3 regions of the Streptomyces enissocaesilis genome follow, and region 1 is predicted to be linked to each of the others. Evidence: riboswitches for the same ligand, from Rfam matches in the RefSeq annotation. Region 1 holds a riboswitch; each other region holds the start of a gene.
What was found. A riboswitch is a leader RNA that binds a small molecule or an ion and turns the genes downstream of it on or off. The one in region 1 is predicted to bind cobalamin.
Positions count from the first base shown of each region.

Region 1 (6,098 bases):
AGAACTGGACGTGGACGGCCTCCTCGAAGAGCTGGCGCGAGAGGTAGAGGCGCGCTTCGGGGGAGTTGATGTGCTTGTAGAGCGTCAGCACCAGGTTGTTGGAGACGATCGAGTCGCCCGTCGCGAAGAACGCGACCAGCCGGCCGATCATGTGCTGCTCACCGGGCGAGAGCTTCGCGAGATCGGCGACGTCCGAGTGGAGGTCGACCTCCTCCACCGTCCATGTGTTCTTGATCGCGTCCCGGTAGCGCTCGTAGAAGTCCGGGTAGCGCATGGGGCGCAGGGTCAGCTCGAAGCCCGGGTCGAGAAGGTTCTTGTCACTCATGATTACTGGCACGCCTCGCAGGACTCGGGGTTCTCAAGGGAGCAGGCGATCGCGTCCGCGTCGGGAGCGGCGGGGGCCTGCTGTACGGGGACGGGGACGGGGGCCGCGGCCGCCGCGCCGGAGCCCGCGGCCCGGGCGATGCGGGTCGCGGGGCGCGAGCGCAGGTAGTACGTCGTCTTCAGCCCCTTCTTCCACGCGTACGCGTACATCGAGGAGAGCTTCCCGATGGTCGGCGTCTCCAGGAAGAGGTTCAGGGACTGCGACTGGTCGAGGTACGGCGTACGGGCCGCCGCCATGTCGATCAGTCCGCGCTGCGGGATCTCCCAGGCGGTGCGGTAGAGGGCCCGTACCTCCTCGGGGATCCAGCTGAAGCCCTGCACCGAGCCGCTGGACTCGCGCAGCGCCTCGCGGGACTGGGCGTCCCAGACGCCGAGCTTCTTCAGGTCCTCCACCAGGTAGGCGTTGACCTGGAGGAACTCACCGCTGAGCGTCTCGCGCTTGAAGAGGTTGGAGACCTGCGGCTCGATGCACTCGTACACGCCCGCGATCGACGCGATGGTCGCGGTCGGCGCGATCGCGAGGAGCAGGGAGTTGCGCATTCCGGTCTTCGCGACACGGGCGCGCAGCGCGTCCCACCGCTCCGGCCAGGTGACCTCGACGCCGTAGTGGTCGGGGTGCAGGACGCCGCGCGCCGCGCGGGTCTTCTCCCAGGCCGGGAGCGGGCCGCTGACCTCGGCGAGGTCGCAGGACGCCTCGTACGCGGCGAGCATGATGCGCTCGGCGATCCGCGTGGAGAGGGCGAGCGCCTCGGGGGAGTCGAAGGGCAGGCGCAGCTTGAAGAAGACGTCCTGGAGACCCATCGCGCCCAGACCCACCGGGCGCCACTTGGCGTTGGAGCGGCCGGCCTGCTCGGTCGGGTAGAAGTTGATGTCGACGACGCGGTCGAGGAAGGTGACGGCGGTACGGACGGTCTCGTCCAGCCGCTCCCAGTCGATCTCGCCGTTCCGGGACACGAACGAACCGAGGTTGACGGAACCGAGGTTGCAGACGGCCGTCTCACCGTCGTCCGTGACCTCCAGGATCTCGGTGCACAGGTTCGAGGAGTGGACGACGGAGCCCGGCTCGGCGGTCTGGTTCGCCGTACGGTTCGACGCGTCCTTGAACGTCATCCAGCCGTTCCCGGTCTGCGCGAGGGTACGCATCATCCGGCCGTACAGCTGGCGCGCGGGAATCGTCGTACGGGCCAGACCGTCCGCCTCCGCCTTGCGGTACGCCCGGTCGAACGCGTCGCCCCACAGGTCGACGAGCTCGGGAACGTCCGCGGGCGAGAACAGCGACCAGTCGGTGTCCGCGTCGACGCGGCGCATGAACTCGTCGGGGATCCAGTGCGCGAGGTTCAGGTTGTGCGTACGCCGCGCCTCCTCGCCCGTGTTGTCGCGCAGTTCCAGGAACTCCTCGATGTCCGCGTGCCAGGTTTCCAGGTAGACGCAGGCCGCGCCCTTGCGCCGGCCGCCCTGGTTGACGGCGGCGACCGACGAGTCGAGGGTGCGCAGGAAGGGGACGATGCCGTTCGAGTGACCGTTGGTGCCGCGGATCAGGGAGCCGCGGGCGCGGATGCGGGAGTACGAGAGGCCGATGCCGCCCGCGTGCTTGGAGAGGCGCGCGACCTCGTGGTAGCGGCCGTAGATCGAGTCGAGCTCGTCGAGCGGCGAGTCCAGCAGGTAGCAGGAGGACATCTGCGGGTGACGCGTACCGGAGTTGAAGAGCGTCGGCGAGGACGGCAGGTAGTCCAGGCGGCTCATCAGGCGGTACAGCGCGGCGACCTCGTCGGCGGCCGCGGGGGAGTCGTCCTTGGCCAGACCGGACGCCACGCGCAGCATGAAGTGCTGCGGGGTCTCGATCACCTGACGGGTGATCGGGTGGCGCAGGAGGTAGCGGCTGTAGACCGTGCGCAGGCCGAAGTAGCCGAAGCGGTCGTCGGCGGCCGGGTCGACCAGCGCGTCGAGGCGGGCCGCGTGGGCGGTCACGAAGCCGGCCGTACGGTCGGCGATCAGGCCCTCGCGGTGGCCGACGGACACCGACTCGGAGAAGGTGCGGACGCCCTGCGTCGCCGCCTCGTCGCGGATCGTCCGGGTCAGGAGGCGTGCCGCGAGCCGGGAGTACGCCGGGTCCTCGGAGATCAGCCCGGCGGCGGCGTCGGTGGCGAGGCCCCGGAGCTCGGCCGCGTCCGACGCCGCGTTGCGGCCGCGCAGGGCGGCCGCGGCGACCCTGCCCGGGTCGGTGTCGGGAAGGTCGGCGGTCAGGTCGGTGAGGGTCCGCAGCAGTGCGGTCCCGGCTCCGGGCCCGTCGGACGGCTCCGTCGACTCCGCTGGATCCGTCGGCTCCGTGGCAGTTGCCGGATCGGCTGACGCGATGGTCACGGGGTGCTCTCCCTCGCTCGGCTCGGGGCCGGCGGGGAACGGGGGGGGCGTACGGGCACACGTCACCCCGGGAAGGGCGGCATACCGCGTAGCGTCCACCGGCCCAACCGCGAGGCCCGGACGTGTCGGTGTCCGGTTCGGTCGAGCCGGACACACCGTCGGCAGGTCTTCGGACTCCTGGGTGCGCAGAAGCGCACCGATCACACCGTTGCGGGACAGTTCCGGATTCACACCGGATTCCCCTGCGGCGACAGCGAGCATGAGCATACATGTGGGGGCGGTTGGGTGAAGCGGCCCCCACATGTTGTGTCACACGGGAAGAGCGAAGGTGGTTGTCACAGCGCTCCGCTATCGTCGTGAGCACACGGAGGTACGCCCCATGTCAGCTGTCGCCGACCGGCCCCACCCGCTCCCCGAAGAATTCGACGAGGCCACGCGCACACTGGCCCGCACGACCGAGGGCGTGCGGCGGGAACTCATCGACGGGAGGCTGAGGGGAGGGTTGTGCCGGACGGGGACCACGGGCGAATCATTCAGTGGCTGACACGCATCTGTATGCAGTCCCGTCCCGAGCTGTGGCTCCACCCCGACCAGGGACTGAAGGTGCAGGCATGCCGGAAGGGCCGTGCGCGCCCCGACGGCTCACTCGCACCCGGTGATGCCTTCGTGGGGCAGGGCGAGTGAGCCGATCCCGACTCCGTGCTGATGGTCGTCGAGGTCACGTCGTACGACACCGCCACCGACCAGCGCGACCGGGTGGAAAAGCCGCGTGCCTACGCCGAGACCGGCATCCCGGTCTACCTGCTGATCGACCGCGACACCCGCGAGGTGACCGTCTGCAGCGAGCCCGACGGCGTCCGGTACGAGAACGCGCACACGGTCCCGTTCGGCAAGCAGGTGGCGCTGCCGGGCCCGGTGGAGATCACCCTGGAGACCGAAGCGCTGAAGGAGTGGGTGCGCTGACGCCGACGGGCCGCCGCATCCCCGTAAGGGGGCGCGGCGGCCCGTTGTGGGACCGCTCAGCAGCAGCGGAAGCCCTCGCGGGGGTCCGCCTCGCGGGCGTCCGTGCGGCCGCGCTCGAACTGACGGCGGGTCATCACCGGTGCTTCGGGGTCGCACGACCGTGCGTGGGCGACGTACCGGTCGTACGCCGACTCGCCCGTCAGCTCGCGGACGTACCAGCGGATCCGGCCCGCCGCGCGGCGCACGTCCGTCAGGGTCATTCGGAGGCCCCCGGGCCGGCCGGCGCGGTCTCCTTGCGGGTGCCGCCCTCGGGGCCGGCGCCCGCCGCGACCAGCTCGGCCTTCTCCTCCTTGGTCGCGATGATCGAGGCGGGGGCGACCAGCCTGGACTCGACGTACGGAGCCTCGTGCAGCTTCACGCTCTGCGGGTCGCGGATCGCCTTGAGGCAGACCCGGCCGGCGTCGGCCAGTACCACCACGATGAGGACCGCGAAGAGCGCGCACAGCACGCCGTCGACCGTCGAGTTGGTGACGACGGTGTGCATCTGGTCCATGTTCTTGGCGGGCGGCAGCACCTGGCCCGCGTCGATGCCCGCCTGGTACTTGTCGCGCTGGGCGAAGAAGCCGACCTTCACGTCGTCCGAGAAGATCTTCTGCCAGCTGGCGGTGAGCGTGACCGCCACGTCCCAGGCGAGCGGCACCGCGGTGACCCACGCCCACTTCAGGCGGCCGGACTTCACGAGCAGCGTGGTGCAGACGGCGAGGGCGACGGCGGCCAGCAGCTGGTTGGCGATGCCGAAGAGCGGGAAGAGCTGGTTGATGCCGCCCAGCGGGTCGTGCACGCCGACCCACAGGAAGTAGCCCCAGCCGCCGACCACGACCGCACTGGCGAACCAGACGCCCGGCTTCCAGCTGACCTGGCGGAACGGCTTGTAGACGTTGCCCAGCATGTCCTGGAGCATGAAGCGCCCGACGCGGGTGCCCGCGTCCACCGTGGTGAGGATGAACAGCGCCTCGAACATGATCGCGAAGTGGTACCAGAACGCCTTCATCGTGGTGCCGCCGACGACCGCGGAGAAGATCTCCGACATGCCGAGCGCGAAGGTCGGCGCGCCGCCGGTGCGCGAGAGCAGGCTCTGCTCCTCGACGTCCTTCGCCGCCTGGGCCAGCGCCTCCGGAGAGATGGAGAAGCCCAGGTTGGTCACCGCTTGGGACGCGGCCTGGACGCTGTCTCCCACCACACCCACGGGCGAGTTGATGGCGAAGTACAGACCCGGGTCGATGATGCACGCCGTGATCATCGCCATCACCGCGACGAACGACTCGGTCAGCATCGCGCCGTAACCGATCATCCGGATCTGCGTCTCCTTCTGGACCATCTTCGGGGTGGTGCCCGAGGAGACCAGGGAGTGGAAGCCGGAGAGCGCGCCGCAGGCGATGGTGATGAAGACGAAGGGGAACATCGAGCCGGCGAAGACGGGGCCCGTGCCGCTGGTCGCGAAGTCCGTCACCGCGGGCATCTTCATCGTCGGCAGGGCGATGAAGACGCCGAGCGCGAGCAGCCCGATCGTGCCGACCTTCATGAAGGTGGAGAGGTAGTCGCGCGGGGCGAGCAGCAGCCACACCGGGAGGACCGAGGCGAGGAAGCCGTACACGATCATCCAGATGACCAGCGTGCCCGGCTCCAGCGTGAACGTGTCCGCCCACGAGGACTCCGCGACCCAGCCGCCCGAGACGATCGCGAGCAGCAGCAGCGCGACGCCGATGATCGAGACCTCGCTGACCCGGCCCGGACGCAGGATGCGCAGATAGACACCCATGAAGAGGGCGATCGGGATCGTCATGCCGATGGAGAAGACGCCCCACGGGGAGTGCGCGAGGGCGTTCACGATGACCAGGGCGAGCACCGCGAGCAGGATGATCATGATGGCGAAGACCGCGACCAGGGCGGCCGCGCCGCCGAACGGCCCGATCTCGTCGCGCGCCATCTGGCCGAGCGAACGGCCGTCGCGGCGGGTGGAGAAGAAGAGCGTCACCATGTCCTGGACGGCGCCGGCGAGGATGACGCCGACGATGATCCATATCGTGCCGGGCAGGTAGCCCATCTGCGCGGCGAGTACGGGACCGACCAGCGGGCCCGCGCCCGCGATGGCGGCGAAGTGGTGCCCGAACAGCACGCGGCGGTCGGTGGGGTGGAAGTCGACACCGTTGTCGAGCCGCTCGGCGGGGGTGGCCCGGTTCTTGTCGACCTTCAGGACGCGGTGGGCGATGAAGCGCGAGTAGAAGCGGTACGCGATGGCGTACGAGCCGAGAGCCGCCGCCAGCATCCAGGCGGCGGAGACCTCTTCACCGCGCGAGAGGGCGAGCACCGCCCAGGCGATGGCGCCCACG
Region 1 is NZ_BAAAUD010000041.1:44,290-50,387, reverse strand. Features, by position in the region: gene ABD374_RS20570 (ribonucleotide-diphosphate reductase subunit beta) at 1-325, opposite strand, end outside; gene ABD374_RS20565 (ribonucleoside-diphosphate reductase subunit alpha) at 328-2,745, opposite strand; cobalamin riboswitch at 2,889-3,012, opposite strand; partial or broken gene ABD374_RS20560 (Uma2 family endonuclease) at 3,125-3,708, shown strand; gene ABD374_RS20555 (YbdD/YjiX family protein) at 3,765-3,968, opposite strand; gene ABD374_RS20550 (carbon starvation CstA family protein) at 3,965-6,098, opposite strand, start outside.

Region 2 (6,098 bases), on a different contig from region 1:
CACGCCGGCCGCGACGGCCCACGCCGGTGACGGGGCCGAAGGCCGGATCGCCGTCACGCCGTCCACCATCGCGCCCGGCGGGGAGGTGGATCTGCGGGTAGACGTGTGCAAGGGCGGGAAGGCCACCGGCACGTCCGACGCCTTCTCGACGGCCGTCCACTTCAGCCCGGCCCCGGACCGCGGCGCCCTCTTCACCGAGGCCCACATCCGGTCGGACGCCCAGCCCAAGGAGTACGAGATCCGGGTGAAGTGCAAGGACGGCGGCCAGGCCAAGGGGACCGTCACCGTCGTCCGTCCCGACAAGCCCGGCCAGCGCCCGGACAAGTCCGGCCAGCGTCCCGACCAGCCCGACCAGTCCGGCCAGCGTCCCGACCAGCCCGGCCAGCGCCCCGACCAGCGCCCGGAGGAAAATTCCGGCCAGCGTCCCGGTCAGCGCCCGGACCAGAACTCTGACCAGGGCCCCGACCGCCACCCGGACCAGGACCCCGGCCAGCGTCCCGAGCACCGCCCGGACCAGGACCCCGGCCAGTACCCGGACCACCGTCCCGGCCAGCGCCCCGACAACCACCCGGGCCAGGGCCCCGACCACCGCCCCGACCACCGCTCGGACCAGCGCCCCGACCACCACCCGACCCCCCACGCCCCCGTGCACGCGGGCGGCGGCGGTACGGCGCAGCTCGCCGCGGCCGAGGAGGACGGGCCCGGGACACCGCACACCGTGATCGGCCTCGTGCTGGCGGGCGTGGCGGCCGTGGCCGTGGCGTACCGGAGTGCGCGGCGCCGGCGTACGGACACGGACTGACGTGTCCGGCGAGGACAAGCCGTCCGGCGGCGCACGGCTGCTGACCGGCGTCGCCTGGGCGGTGCTGCTGCTCGCGCTGTGGCTGTGGGGCCGCGGGACGGCCGACGGCCCCGGCGGCAGCTCGGCACCGACCACCGGGGACGTGGCCGCGGTCGGCCGCCCGCTGGGGGCGGTGCTGCCTCCGGCGCACGCCCCCGTCGAGGGCGCGGCGCCGCAGCGCGTCGAGGTGCCGTCCATCGGCGTCACGGCGCCCGTCGTGCCGCGCGGGCTCGACACGACGGGCGCCGTCGATCCGCCGCCGTACAGCCAGCCGTCGAGGGTCGGCTGGTACGGGGACGGGACCAGGCCGGGCGCGGCGGGGGCCGCCCTGCTCGTCGGCCACGTCGACACCGAGAGCAGACCGGCCGTCTTCTACCACCTGAGCGCGACCCGCCCCGGCGCGAAGGTCCGGGTGACGGGGGCCGGTGGCGAGAGCCTGGAGTTCACCGTCGACGACGTCCAGGTCTTCACCCGCGAACGCTTCGACCCGCAGAAGGTGTACGGCCCCCGCGAGAGCGGCCGGGCGGAACTGCGCCTGATCACCTGCGGGGGCACGTACGACAAGAAGGCCCGCACCTACACGGCGAACGTCGTGGTGTCGGCCTACCTGACGGGCGCCTCCAGTCCGGCCGGCGTCTGAGGAACGGGCCCCGGGGACAGGCCCCGCCCACGCCCCGCGGCCCGCAGCCCGAGCCCGCCGAACACCGCCGCGAACACCGCCCACAGCAGCGCGTGCGAGGCCAGCGACAGCATCCGGAAGTCCCACAGCAGCGTCGCCGCCACCGGCACCTCGTCCGGGTTGCCCGGCAGCGCGAAGAGCACCGCCAGCGTCGCCACCGCCGTGACGGCCACCGCGATCTGGCGCACCGGGACCGGCCGGCCGGCGAGGCGTACGTACACCTGCCACGCCAGCACCATGCCGAGGACGCCGATCACGACGGCGGCCAGCCACAGGGCCTGGCGGTCGGCCACGGTGCCGGAGTCCCCGACACCCGGCGGGCTCGCCGGGTAGCGCAGCCCCGGCAGCAGCGAGACCGCCACGAAGGCGGCCGCGCCGAAGGTCAGGGCGCGGGGCCACGGCCGTTCGCCGATCCCCGTACGGCGGTGCACCAGGGCGTACGCGAGGGCGGACAGGGCGCCCAGCGCGAGGCCCGCGACGACCGCCGTGACGACCAGGCCGGCGTGCTGGGTGGAGCGGGAGAAGAGTTCCTCGTGGTGCTGGACGGCCGTGGCGGCCGCCCCGTGGGCATGCTCCGCGGCGGCGGAGCGTGCCTCTTCGAGGCGGATCGCGCGGTCCATCAGGGGCTCGGCGAGGAGCAGCGAGAAGAGGCCGGCGGCAAGGCCGGCCACCCCGCCCGCCGCCAGCCCGCGCCCGAGCAGGGGCAGTACGGGTGTGACAGGTGCGGACATGGTGCGTACGGCCCCGATCAGTGGCAGGGGGCACCGAAGAGGTGCCGGCCGTCGTGCGAGAACTCGTGCAGGTAGTCGCCGGTCGCGGAGACGACCGTGCCGTTGTCCATGAAGACCGCGTAGAGCGCGATCAGCGCGACGATCGCCGCGGCGGCCATGATCAGCCAGTCGCGGGTGCCGGCCGCGGCGGACGCGACCGCCGCGGTGTCGGTGTGCTGCGCGGTGTGCAGTGACATACCGGTGAGCCTCCTTCTGGGGTTTCCACGCCCCATGGCAGGAGAACGACGGGTCAGTTCCTGACTTCCGTACGGGGGCACCCGGGCTCTCGTGCGGTCACAGTGGCGGGACCGTCCCGGAATCGCACCGGGTTCCTGTCCACCGTCGTCTCGATGTGTGGAGTTGTCCCCCGGAGAGTCCCAGCCTGGCTGAACACTGTCAACAGGGCGCCGCGCGGGCCCGCCCGCCCCGCGCCCCCTGTCTCCCATGTCCGGTGACGGACCCGTGTGTCACGATGGTTTCGCCCGGATGTGTCCGGGGGAGGCCGGGGGGTTCTCAGCCATGTCGGTGCGGTCGAGGGGGAGTGGATGTACGGCAGGTGCGGCGACCGTGGGCGCAGGGGTGTCCGGGCGGTCGCGGTGGGGGCCGTGGGCGCCGCGCTGCTGCTGACGGGCTGTTCCTCGTCCGGCGGCGACGGGGGCGGCGAGACGGAGCAGCCGTCGGTGAAGCAGCAGCCGAAGGGCAGTGACCCGTACTGGGTCAATCCGGAAGGAAGGGCCGCCCGGCAGGTCGCGGAGTACGCCGAGCGGGGCGACGACGAGAAGGCCGGGCTGATCAGGAGGATCGCCGAGCAGCCGGCCGCCGAGTGGATCCTCTCGGAGAACGCCGAGGCGCAGGCCAGGGGCTTCACCGAGGCGGCCGAGAAGGCCGACCGTGACGCGCTGCTCGTCCTCTACAACATCCCGCACCGCGACTGCGGGCAGTTCTCGAAGGGCGGCGCGGCCGACGGCGACGCCTACCGGGCGTGGGTCGACGAGGTCGCCCGGGGCATCGGCGGCCGCCCGGCCACCGTGATCCTGGAGCCGGACGCGCTGCTGCACCTGGTCGACGGCTGCACGCCCGAGGAGTTCCACGAGGAGCGGTACGACCTCCTCGAGGACGCCGTCACGCGGCTCAAGCGGCAGCCGAAGGCCAAGGTGTACCTGGACGCGGGCAACGCGGGCTGGAAGTCGCCCGACGCGCTGTTCGAGCCGCTCCGGCGGGCGGGCATCGCGGACGCCGACGGCTTCTCGGTGAACGTCTCCAACTTCCAGACCACCGGGGTGAGCAGGGACTTCGGCAAGAGGCTCTCGGCGAAGGCCGGCGGCAAGCCCTTCGTGATCGACACCAGCCGCAACGGCAACGGCCCGTACACCGGGGGCGACCCCGCGGAGAACTGGTGCAATCCGCCGGGCCGCGCGCTCGGTGAGAAGCCGACCACCAAGACCGGCGACGACCTGGTCGACGCCTACCTGTGGATCAAGCGTCCCGGCGAGTCGGACGGCGACTGCAAGGGCGGCCCGAAGGCGGGGGAGTGGTACGAGGAGTACGCGCTCGAACTGGCCCGCAACGCGCAGAAGTAACCACGGCCCTCCCTCTGCCGCCCTGCCCGGGTGCGTCCGCGCCCGTGGCCGCCGAGGGACCTCGGCCCAGACGCCCTCCGAGGGTGTGCCCCGGCCGCCCGTCACGAAGAGCAGGGAGCAGCCGGACGGGACCGGCGCCCGGTTCCTCGGCACGGTGACCGAGATGCCGTCGCCCGCCTTCCCCGCCTTCGGCACGACCGTGCGCTGGTCGAGGTCGGTGACACGGGGGACGGCGCCGGGCCGCATCGGCTTCGCGTCCTTGACGGACGCGGCGTGCGCATACCGAAGCCCCCTCACACGGAGTGAGGGGGCTTCGGTGGTGCGTGCGCCGCCAGGGACTCGAACCCCGGACCCGCTGATTAAGAGTCAGCTGCTCTAACCAACTGAGCTAGCGGCGCCTGCTGACTCGGAGAACTTTACCCGACCGGCGCGCGTGCTCGGGACCGGCCACGCCGAGAAATGTCCGATTAGTATTTATTTGTGCCGTTAACATGCATTATGTAAAGGTAGTTGAAACACTGTCACCTGTGTATACGCGCCACAGGAACCCACGGGAGGGGAACCGCATGACGATGCCGGTGTTCGAGGAGTACGAACCCGCGGCCGACTGCGGCTGCCCGGGCTGTGCCCAGCGGCGCCGGGCCGCCGCCCTCGGGCTGGCGGTCGCGGCCGGCGGCCACCCGGCCGCCCACGGAGCCCGCCGCGCGCTGGTCCTCGCCACCGCCGCGGGCGTGGTGCTCGGCGGCGGAACCGGCGCGGCGGACGTCGCCGCCACCGGGCACGCACCCGCCAGGACGGGCGCCGACAGCGACCCCGACACCCCGCAGGGCGGGACCGGACCGCTGCACGGCGAGCGGCCGGGCGGGGCGGGGTGGACCGAGCGGCCCGGCCGGCCCGGGCACCCCGCGCAGGCCGTGAACGTGACCCCGGCCGCGTCCACCACACCCGCCCCGCGCCACATCACCAGGGCCGAGATCCTCGAACGCGCCCGGCGCTGGGTGACCGCCAAGGTCCCGTACAGCATGGAGAAGTACTGGTCGGACGGGTACCGGCAGGACTGCTCGGGCTACGTCTCGATGGCCTGGAACCTCGGCGGCAACGAATGGACGGGGAGCCTCGCCGAGTACGGCACCCGGATCACGCGGGACCAGCTCGAACCCGGTGACATGCTGCTCTTCCACAATCCGGCCGACCCCACCAAGGGCTCGCACGTCACGATCTTCGGCGGCTGGACCGACGGCACCCGCACCCGTTACATGGCCTACGAGCAGACCCGCCCGCACACCCGCCACAAGGCCACCCCGTACGCCTACTGGAACAACTCGTCGCGCTACATCCCCTACCGCTACAAGGGCGTCGGAGCCGGCGGCAGCGGTGACACTCCCGCCGAGTCGGCCTATCCCGGCGCGGAATTCTTCGGGCCCGGCGCGGACAACGGGTACGTCACCCAACTGGGGCGGATGCTCGTCGACCGGGGCGGCAAGCGGTTCTACGAGGAGGGCCCCGGGCCGCGCTGGAGCGAGGCCGACCGGCGCGCCACCCAGGCGTTCCAGCGGGCCCAGGGCTGGCGCGGTGCGGAGGCCGACGGGGTGCCGGGCCCGCACACCTGGCGGCTGCTGGTCCAGGGCGCGGGCAAGGACATCCCGGGTGTGGCCGGCGCCGGAACGGGCGCCACGGCGTTCCCCGGACGGGGGTACTTCAGGCCCGGCCAGTCGAACGAGTACGTCGAGAAGCTCGGCCACCAGCTGGTGAGGAAGGGCTACGGCAAGCACTACGCGTGGGGGCCGGGGCCGCGCTGGAGCGAGGCGGACCGGCGCAACGTCGAGGCGTTCCAGCGGGCCCAGGGCTGGCGCGGTGCGGCGGCCGACGGTTACCCCGGCCCGCGGACCTGGCAGCGGCTCTTCGCATGACGGAGGCAACGATGAGCACCACGGCTTCAGAGACATCCGAGGCATCCGAGGCATCAAAGACGTCCGAGGAGCCCAAGGCATCCGGGGCATCCAAGACATCCGGGGCAGCCGGGCCGGTCGGGGCAGCCGGGGCAACCGGGCCGGAAGGCTCCGCCCCGGCCGCCCCCGAGCGGCCGGACACCCGGCGGGCCCCGGTCATCAGGAACGAGACCACCATCGAGATCCCGGTGCACCTGCTGTTCCGCGACGACACCGGACCGACCGCGCTGACGCTGCCGCCCGGCGCCACGGTGATCAGGCGCAGGAAAGGCGCCGCCG
Region 2 is NZ_BAAAUD010000047.1:365,209-371,306, reverse strand. Features, by position in the region: gene ABD374_RS34720 (hypothetical protein) at 1-802, shown strand, start outside; gene ABD374_RS24110 (class F sortase) at 804-1,481, shown strand; gene ABD374_RS24105 (CbtA family protein) at 1,445-2,251, opposite strand; gene ABD374_RS24100 (hypothetical protein) at 2,269-2,487, opposite strand; cobalamin riboswitch at 2,521-2,649, opposite strand; gene ABD374_RS24095 (glycoside hydrolase family 6 protein) at 2,836-3,870, shown strand; partial or broken gene ABD374_RS24090 (galactose oxidase-like domain-containing protein) at 3,940-4,116, opposite strand; tRNA gene ABD374_RS24085 (tRNA-Lys) at 4,195-4,268, opposite strand; gene ABD374_RS24080 (peptidoglycan-binding protein) at 4,437-5,780, shown strand; partial or broken gene ABD374_RS24075 (SPFH domain-containing protein) at 5,810-6,098, shown strand, end outside.
Region 2: another riboswitch for cobalamin. It lies ahead of ABD374_RS24100 (hypothetical protein); the one in region 1 lies ahead of ABD374_RS20565 (ribonucleoside-diphosphate reductase subunit alpha).

Region 3 (6,098 bases), on a different contig from region 1:
GTCCTGCCCAAGGCCATCAACACCGTCCCGTGGCGCATCGCCGTCTTCTACGTCGGCGCGCTGATCATGATCCTGTCGGTCGTCCCGTGGACCCACTTCCAGCCGGGCGTCTCGCCGTTCGTGGCGGCCTTCGAGAAGATGGGTCTCGGCGTCGGCGCGGCCATCGTCAACTTCGTGGTCCTCACGGCCGCCCTGTCCTCCTGCAACTCGGGCATGTACTCCACCGGCCGCATGCTGCGCGACCTCGCGCTCAACGGCCAGGGCCCGAAGTTCTTCACCAGGCTGACCAGGAACGGCCTGCCCCTGGTGGGCACGGCCTTCTCCGCCGTCCTGATGCTGGCCGGCGTGTGGATCAACTACCAGTGGCCGGGCAAGGCGTTCAACTACGTCGTCTCCTTCGCGACCATCTCCGGCATGTGGGCCTGGATCATGATCCTGGTCAGCCAGATCCGCTACCGGGCCAAGTCCGACCGCGGCGAACTGCCGAAGTCCTCCTTCCGGGCCCCGGGAGCGCCGTACACGAGCTGGTTCGCCCTCCTCTTCATCGGCATGGTCGTCGTGATCATGGGCATCGGCGAGGACACGCGGATCCCGCTGTACTGCGCGCCCGTGTGGGCCCTGCTGCTCGGTGTCTCGTGGCTGATGCTCAAGAAGCGCGACACCGCGCAGAGTCTCCCGCCCCGGTCCTGACCTCCCCGGTCCAGCATGCGGTCCCGTCCGTACCACCCCTCGGTACGGGCGGGGCCCTTTGCTTATCCTGGGGCCCATGCTGACCCTTTCCCAGGCCCTGTACGACCAGATCGTCGCGCACGCCCGCGCCGACCACCCCGACGAGGCCTGCGGCGTGGTCGCGGGACCGGCCGGTTCCGGGCGCCCCGAGCGCTTCATCCCGATGCTGAACGCCGCCCGCTCGCCCACGTTCTACGAGTTCGACTCCTCGGACCTGCTCAAGCTCTACCGCGACATGGACGACCGGGACGAGGAGCCCGTGATCATCTACCACTCGCACACCGCCACCGAGGCCTACCCGTCGCGCACCGACATCAGCTACGCGAACGAGCCCGGCGCCCACTACGTCCTGGTCTCCACCGCCGACACGGACGACGCCGGCCCCTTCCAGTTCCGTTCGTTCCGCATCGTGGACGGCGTGATCACGGAGGAAGACGTCAAGGTCGAGGGGTAACCGCCGCCGGCCACGGCCGTACCGCGAAAGCGTGCGGCGTACGCGGACGGGGCCACCCCGAAGCGCCGGGCGAAGGCCCGGCGCGGGCTCTCGTCGCTGCCGGTGCCACTGCGCGCGGCCGCCCCGGTGACCCCGGCCCCGCCCTCCAGCAGGACGCGCGCCGCCTCCAGCCGTACGCCCTCCACGAACCCGGCGGGCGAGGTGCCCGTACGGTCCCGGAACGGCCGCGTCGGATGGCGTGCCGACACCCGCCCGGCGGGCCGTCGCCCGCAGGCTGCGGCCGGCCGCCGGATCGGCGACGACGGCGCCGAGCAGCGGACGCACCACCGGATCACGGGTCGGCGGCGTACGGGACGCGGCGGACCACCGCGACCGGCCGCCGGGCCGCTGGAGGAACACCACCAGGTCGATCACCCCCGAACCGGACACCGCCTTCGGCAACGTCAAGGCCGGCGTACGGGAGCACTTCGTGCCCGGATACGAGCGCGGCGACTTCGCCGAGACCGTCCAGGACTCCGCCCGGCCCGAGTGGGGCCGGCCAGAGCCCTGATGGGAGACTGGGCGCGACCCGGGCGGCAGGACCCAGGAAGCCGGTGCGAATCCGGCACGGTCCCGCCACTGTGACCAGGCATCAGCACGCCTGGAAGCCAGGAACTGACCTGCCGCCTTCCGCACCACCGACCAGGGGACGAGGAAATCCCCCGGAGGAGGCACCACCGTGTCCAGCCGCACCCGGCGTTCCCGCCGCGCACTCGTCGCCGCCACCGCCACCCTGCTCCCCCTCACCGCTTGCGGCACCGGGGCACCCGCGGACGGCGGCAACAAGCCCGGCCCCGCCGCGAAAGCGGCCCCCGGCTTCCCCTACACCGTCACCAACTGCGGTGTGAAGACGACGTACCAGGCACCCCCCACCCGCGTCGTCACCATGAACCAGCACGTCACCGAGGTGATGCTGGAACTCGGCCTCGCCAAGTCCCTCGCCGGGACCGCCTACCTCGACGACAAGGTGCTCCCCGCGTACGAGAAGGAGTACAAGGCCGCCCCGGTGCTGGCCGAGGAGTACCCCTCGTACGAGAAGCTGCTCGCCGCCAACCCCGACTTCGTGTACGGCGGTTACGCGTCCGCCTTCGCCGCCGGCGACGGCCGGAGCCGCGAGGCACTGAAGAAGTCCGGCATCGACTCCCGTCTCAACGTGGAGTCCTGCCCCGGCGCCGGCCGGACGACCATGGACGACCTCTACCGGGAAATCCGCGAGGTCGGCCGCACCTTCGGCATCGGCGACCGCGCCGAACGCTGGATCGACCGGGCCGAGGCGAGGGCCGCCGCCACCGGGAAGAAGCTGAAGGACACCCGCCCCGTCCCCGTCTTCGTCTACGACAGCGGCGACAAAACCGCCTTCACCGTCGGCGGCGCCGGCATCGGCAACGAAATGATCACCCGTGCGGGCGGCAGGAACGTCTTCGCCGACCTCCCCAAGGCATTCGGCGACGCCTCCTGGGAGAGCGTCGTCGACCGCCGGCCCGAGGTGATCCTCATCGTCGACTACGGCGCCACCACCGTCGCCCAGAAGAAGAAGCGCCTGCTCGAAGACCCGGCCCTCGCCGACGTCCCCGCCATCAAGAACAAGCGCTTCGCCGTCCTGCCGCTCTCCGACATGGTCCTCGGCGTACGGGCGCCCGCCGCCGTCGACACCCTCGCGCGCCGGCTCCACACCGAGCCCGGGAAGTAGCGGACGCCGTGAGCTGCAAGACCCCCGCCGCCCGCGGGCGGCTGCGCCACGCCCTGGTCCTCACCGCGCTCGCCGCCCTGCTCGCCGGGGCGGCCGTCGCCGGACTCGCCCTGGGGTCGGTACGGATCCCGGCCGGCCAGGTCCTGGACATCGTCACCGGCTCCGCCGGGCCCGGCCCGTACCGCACGATCGTCCTCGACGTACGGCTGCCGCGCGTCCTGCTCGGTGCCGTCGTCGGCGCCGGGCTCGCCGTCATCGGCACCGTCCTCCAGGCCCTCGTGCGCAACCCCCTCGCCGACCCCTTCCTCCTCGGCGTCTCCTCCGGCGCCTCGGTCGGCGCGGTCGGCGTCATCGTGCTCGGCATCGGCGCGGGCCTCGCCACCACCGTCACCGTCCCGCTCGCCGCCTTCGCGGGCGCGCTCGGCTCCCTGGTCCTCGTGTACGGGCTCGCGCGCGGCGGCGGCGCCCTGACCACCGGACGCCTCGTCCTCGCCGGAGTCGCCGTCTCCTACATCCTGTCCGCCCTGACCAGCCTGATTCTGGTCACCTCGGCCCGCGCCGACCACCTCAAGGAGATCCTCCACTGGACCCTCGGCGGCCTCGGCAGCGCCCGCTGGGACATGCTCGCGCTCCCCGCCGGCGTCCTGGCCGCCGGCACGGCCGCCCTCCTCACCCTCGCCCGCCCCCTCGACCTCCTCCTGGCGGGGGAGGAGGGCGCCACCGCCCTCGGCCTCGACACCGGCCGCTTCCGCGCCGCCGTCTTCGTCCTGGCCTCGCTGCTCACCGGCGTCCTCGTCGCCTTCAGCGGCGCGATCGGCTTCATCGGCCTGATGGTCCCGCACGCCGCCCGGCTGGCCGTCGGCGCCGGACACCGCAGACTGCTGCCCGTCGCCGCACTCGGCGGGGCGCTCTTCCTGGTCGTGGCCGACCTGGCCGCCCGTACCGTCGCCGCGCCCCAGGACGTCCCCGTCGGCGTACTCACCGCCCTCACCGGCGGCCCGTTCTTCCTGTGGATGCTGCGCCGCCGCCCCGAAGGAGCCCCCGCATGACGACCCTCACCGCGGAAGACCTCTCGTACGGCACCGGAGGCCGCCACCTCGTCGACGGCGTCACCCTCACCGCCGCCGACGGCGAGACCGTCGGCCTGGTCGGCCCCAACGGCAGCGGCAAGACGACCCTCCTGCGCTGCGTGTACGGAACGCTGCGCCCCACCCACGGCCGCGTCCTCCTCGACGGCGACGACCTGCACACCATGAGCGCCAGGGCCCGCGCCCGGCGCATCGCGACCGTCCCGCAGGACGGCCGGGCCGACTTCGAACTGACCGTCCGCGAAGTCGTCGCCATGGGCCGCTCGCCGCACAAACGCTTCTGGGAACAGGACACGGAAACCGACGCGGACCTCGTACGCACGGCCCTCGCCCGGGTCGGCGTCGCGGACCTCGCCGAGCGCGGCTTCCCGTCCCTCTCCGGCGGCGAACGCCAGCGGACCCTGATGGCGCGCGCCCTGGTCCAGCAGCCCGCCCTCGTCGTACTCGACGAACCGACCAACCACCTGGACATCCGCTACCAGCTGGAAATCCTCAGCCTGGTCCGCGACTTGGGCACCACCAACCTCCTCGCCCTGCACGACCTGAACCTCGCCGCGTACTACTGCGACCGCATCTACGTCCTGGACGGCGGCCGCGTCGTCGCCTCCGGCCCCCCGCAAGAGGTCCTCACAGCCGGCCTCCTGCGCACCGTCTACGGCGTATCGGCCGAGGTCAGCACCCATCCGACGACCGGCGTCCCGACCGTCGTCTACCTCCCGCCGCCCGGACTCCGTCCATCTGTCGAACGCTTTCCGACCACCATGTGAGATCACATGCCGGGAAAGGGGCCGGGAATCTATACGATGACCGCATGGTTCCCCACGACGTGAGCGAGACGACGCCGAGCACCGTGCTGCTCGTGGCGCGCCTGCACGTCGACCTGTGCCGGCTCGCCAGCGCGATCTGTACGGCCGCCGCCTGAGCCGCGGGCCCCATCGAGCACACGCACGCCCCTGCGCGGGGGACTGACTGCCGCGCGCCTTTCACGCCACCCTCCTGACAGGAGTCGAAAGCCATGGCCATCGAGGTCCGCATCCCGACCATCCTCCGCACCTACACCGACGGCGCCAAGGCCGTCGAAGGCAACGGCGACACCCTCGCCGGTCTCTTCGCGGACCTGGAGTCCCGCCACACCGGCATCCAGGAGCGCATCGTCGAGGGCGGCCAGCTGCGCCGCTTCGTCAACGTCTACCTCAACGACGAGGACGTCCGCTTCCTCGACGGCATCGACACCAAGCTCGCCGACGGCGACAGCATCACCATCCTCCCGGCCGTCGCCGGCGGCATGGTCTGATGCGGTACGACTCCCCGCTGGCGGCGGTCGGCAACACGCCGCTCGTCCGCCTCCCGCGGCTGTCCCCCTCCGACGACGTCCGCATCTGGGCCAAGCTGGAGGACCGCAACCCCACCGGTTCGATCAAGGACCGCCCCGCGCTCCACATGGTCGAACAGGCCGAGAAGGACGGCCGGTTGACGCCCGGCTGCACCATCCTGGAGCCCACCAGCGGCAACACCGGCATCTCCCTCGCGATGGCGGCCCGCCTCAAGGGCTACGACATCGTGTGCGTCATGCCGGAGAACACCTCCCAGGAACGGCGCGACCTGCTCGCCATGTGGGGCGCGAGGATCATCTCGTCCCCGGCCGCGGGCGGCTCCAACACAGCCGTACGGGTCGCCAAGGAGCTCTCCGCGGAGAACCCCTCCTGGGTGATGCTCTACCAGTACGGCAACCCGGACAATGCCGGAGCGCACTACGCCACCACCGGCCCGGAGATCCTCACCGACCTCCCGTCCATCACCCACTTCGTGGCGGGCCTGGGCACCACGGGCACGCTCATGGGCGTGGGCCGCTACCTGCGCGAACACAAGCCGGACATCACGATCGTCGCAGCCGAGCCGCGCTACGACGACCTGGTCTACGGCCTGCGCAACCTCGACGAGGGCTTCGTCCCCGAGCTGTACGACGCCTCCGTCCTCACCACCCGCTTCTCCGTCGGCTCGGCCGACGCGGTGACGCGCACCCGCGAACTCCTCCAGCAGGAAGGAATCTTCGCGGGCGTCTCCACGGGGGCGGCGCTGCACGCGGCGATCGGCATGG
Region 3 is NZ_BAAAUD010000047.1:407,208-413,305, reverse strand. Features, by position in the region: gene ABD374_RS24360 (amino acid permease) at 1-690, shown strand, start outside; gene ABD374_RS24355 (M67 family metallopeptidase) at 767-1,183, shown strand; gene ABD374_RS34725 (helix-turn-helix domain-containing protein) at 1,072-1,431, opposite strand; gene ABD374_RS24350 (hypothetical protein) at 1,422-1,733, shown strand; cobalamin riboswitch at 1,725-1,860, shown strand; gene ABD374_RS24345 (ABC transporter substrate-binding protein) at 1,902-2,912, shown strand; gene ABD374_RS24340 (FecCD family ABC transporter permease) at 2,921-3,961, shown strand; gene ABD374_RS24335 (ABC transporter ATP-binding protein) at 3,958-4,767, shown strand; gene ABD374_RS24330 (putative leader peptide) at 4,812-4,922, shown strand; gene ABD374_RS24325 (MoaD/ThiS family protein) at 5,016-5,294, shown strand; gene ABD374_RS24320 (PLP-dependent cysteine synthase family protein) at 5,294-6,098, shown strand, end outside.
Region 3: another riboswitch for cobalamin. It lies ahead of ABD374_RS24345 (ABC transporter substrate-binding protein); the one in region 1 lies ahead of ABD374_RS20565 (ribonucleoside-diphosphate reductase subunit alpha).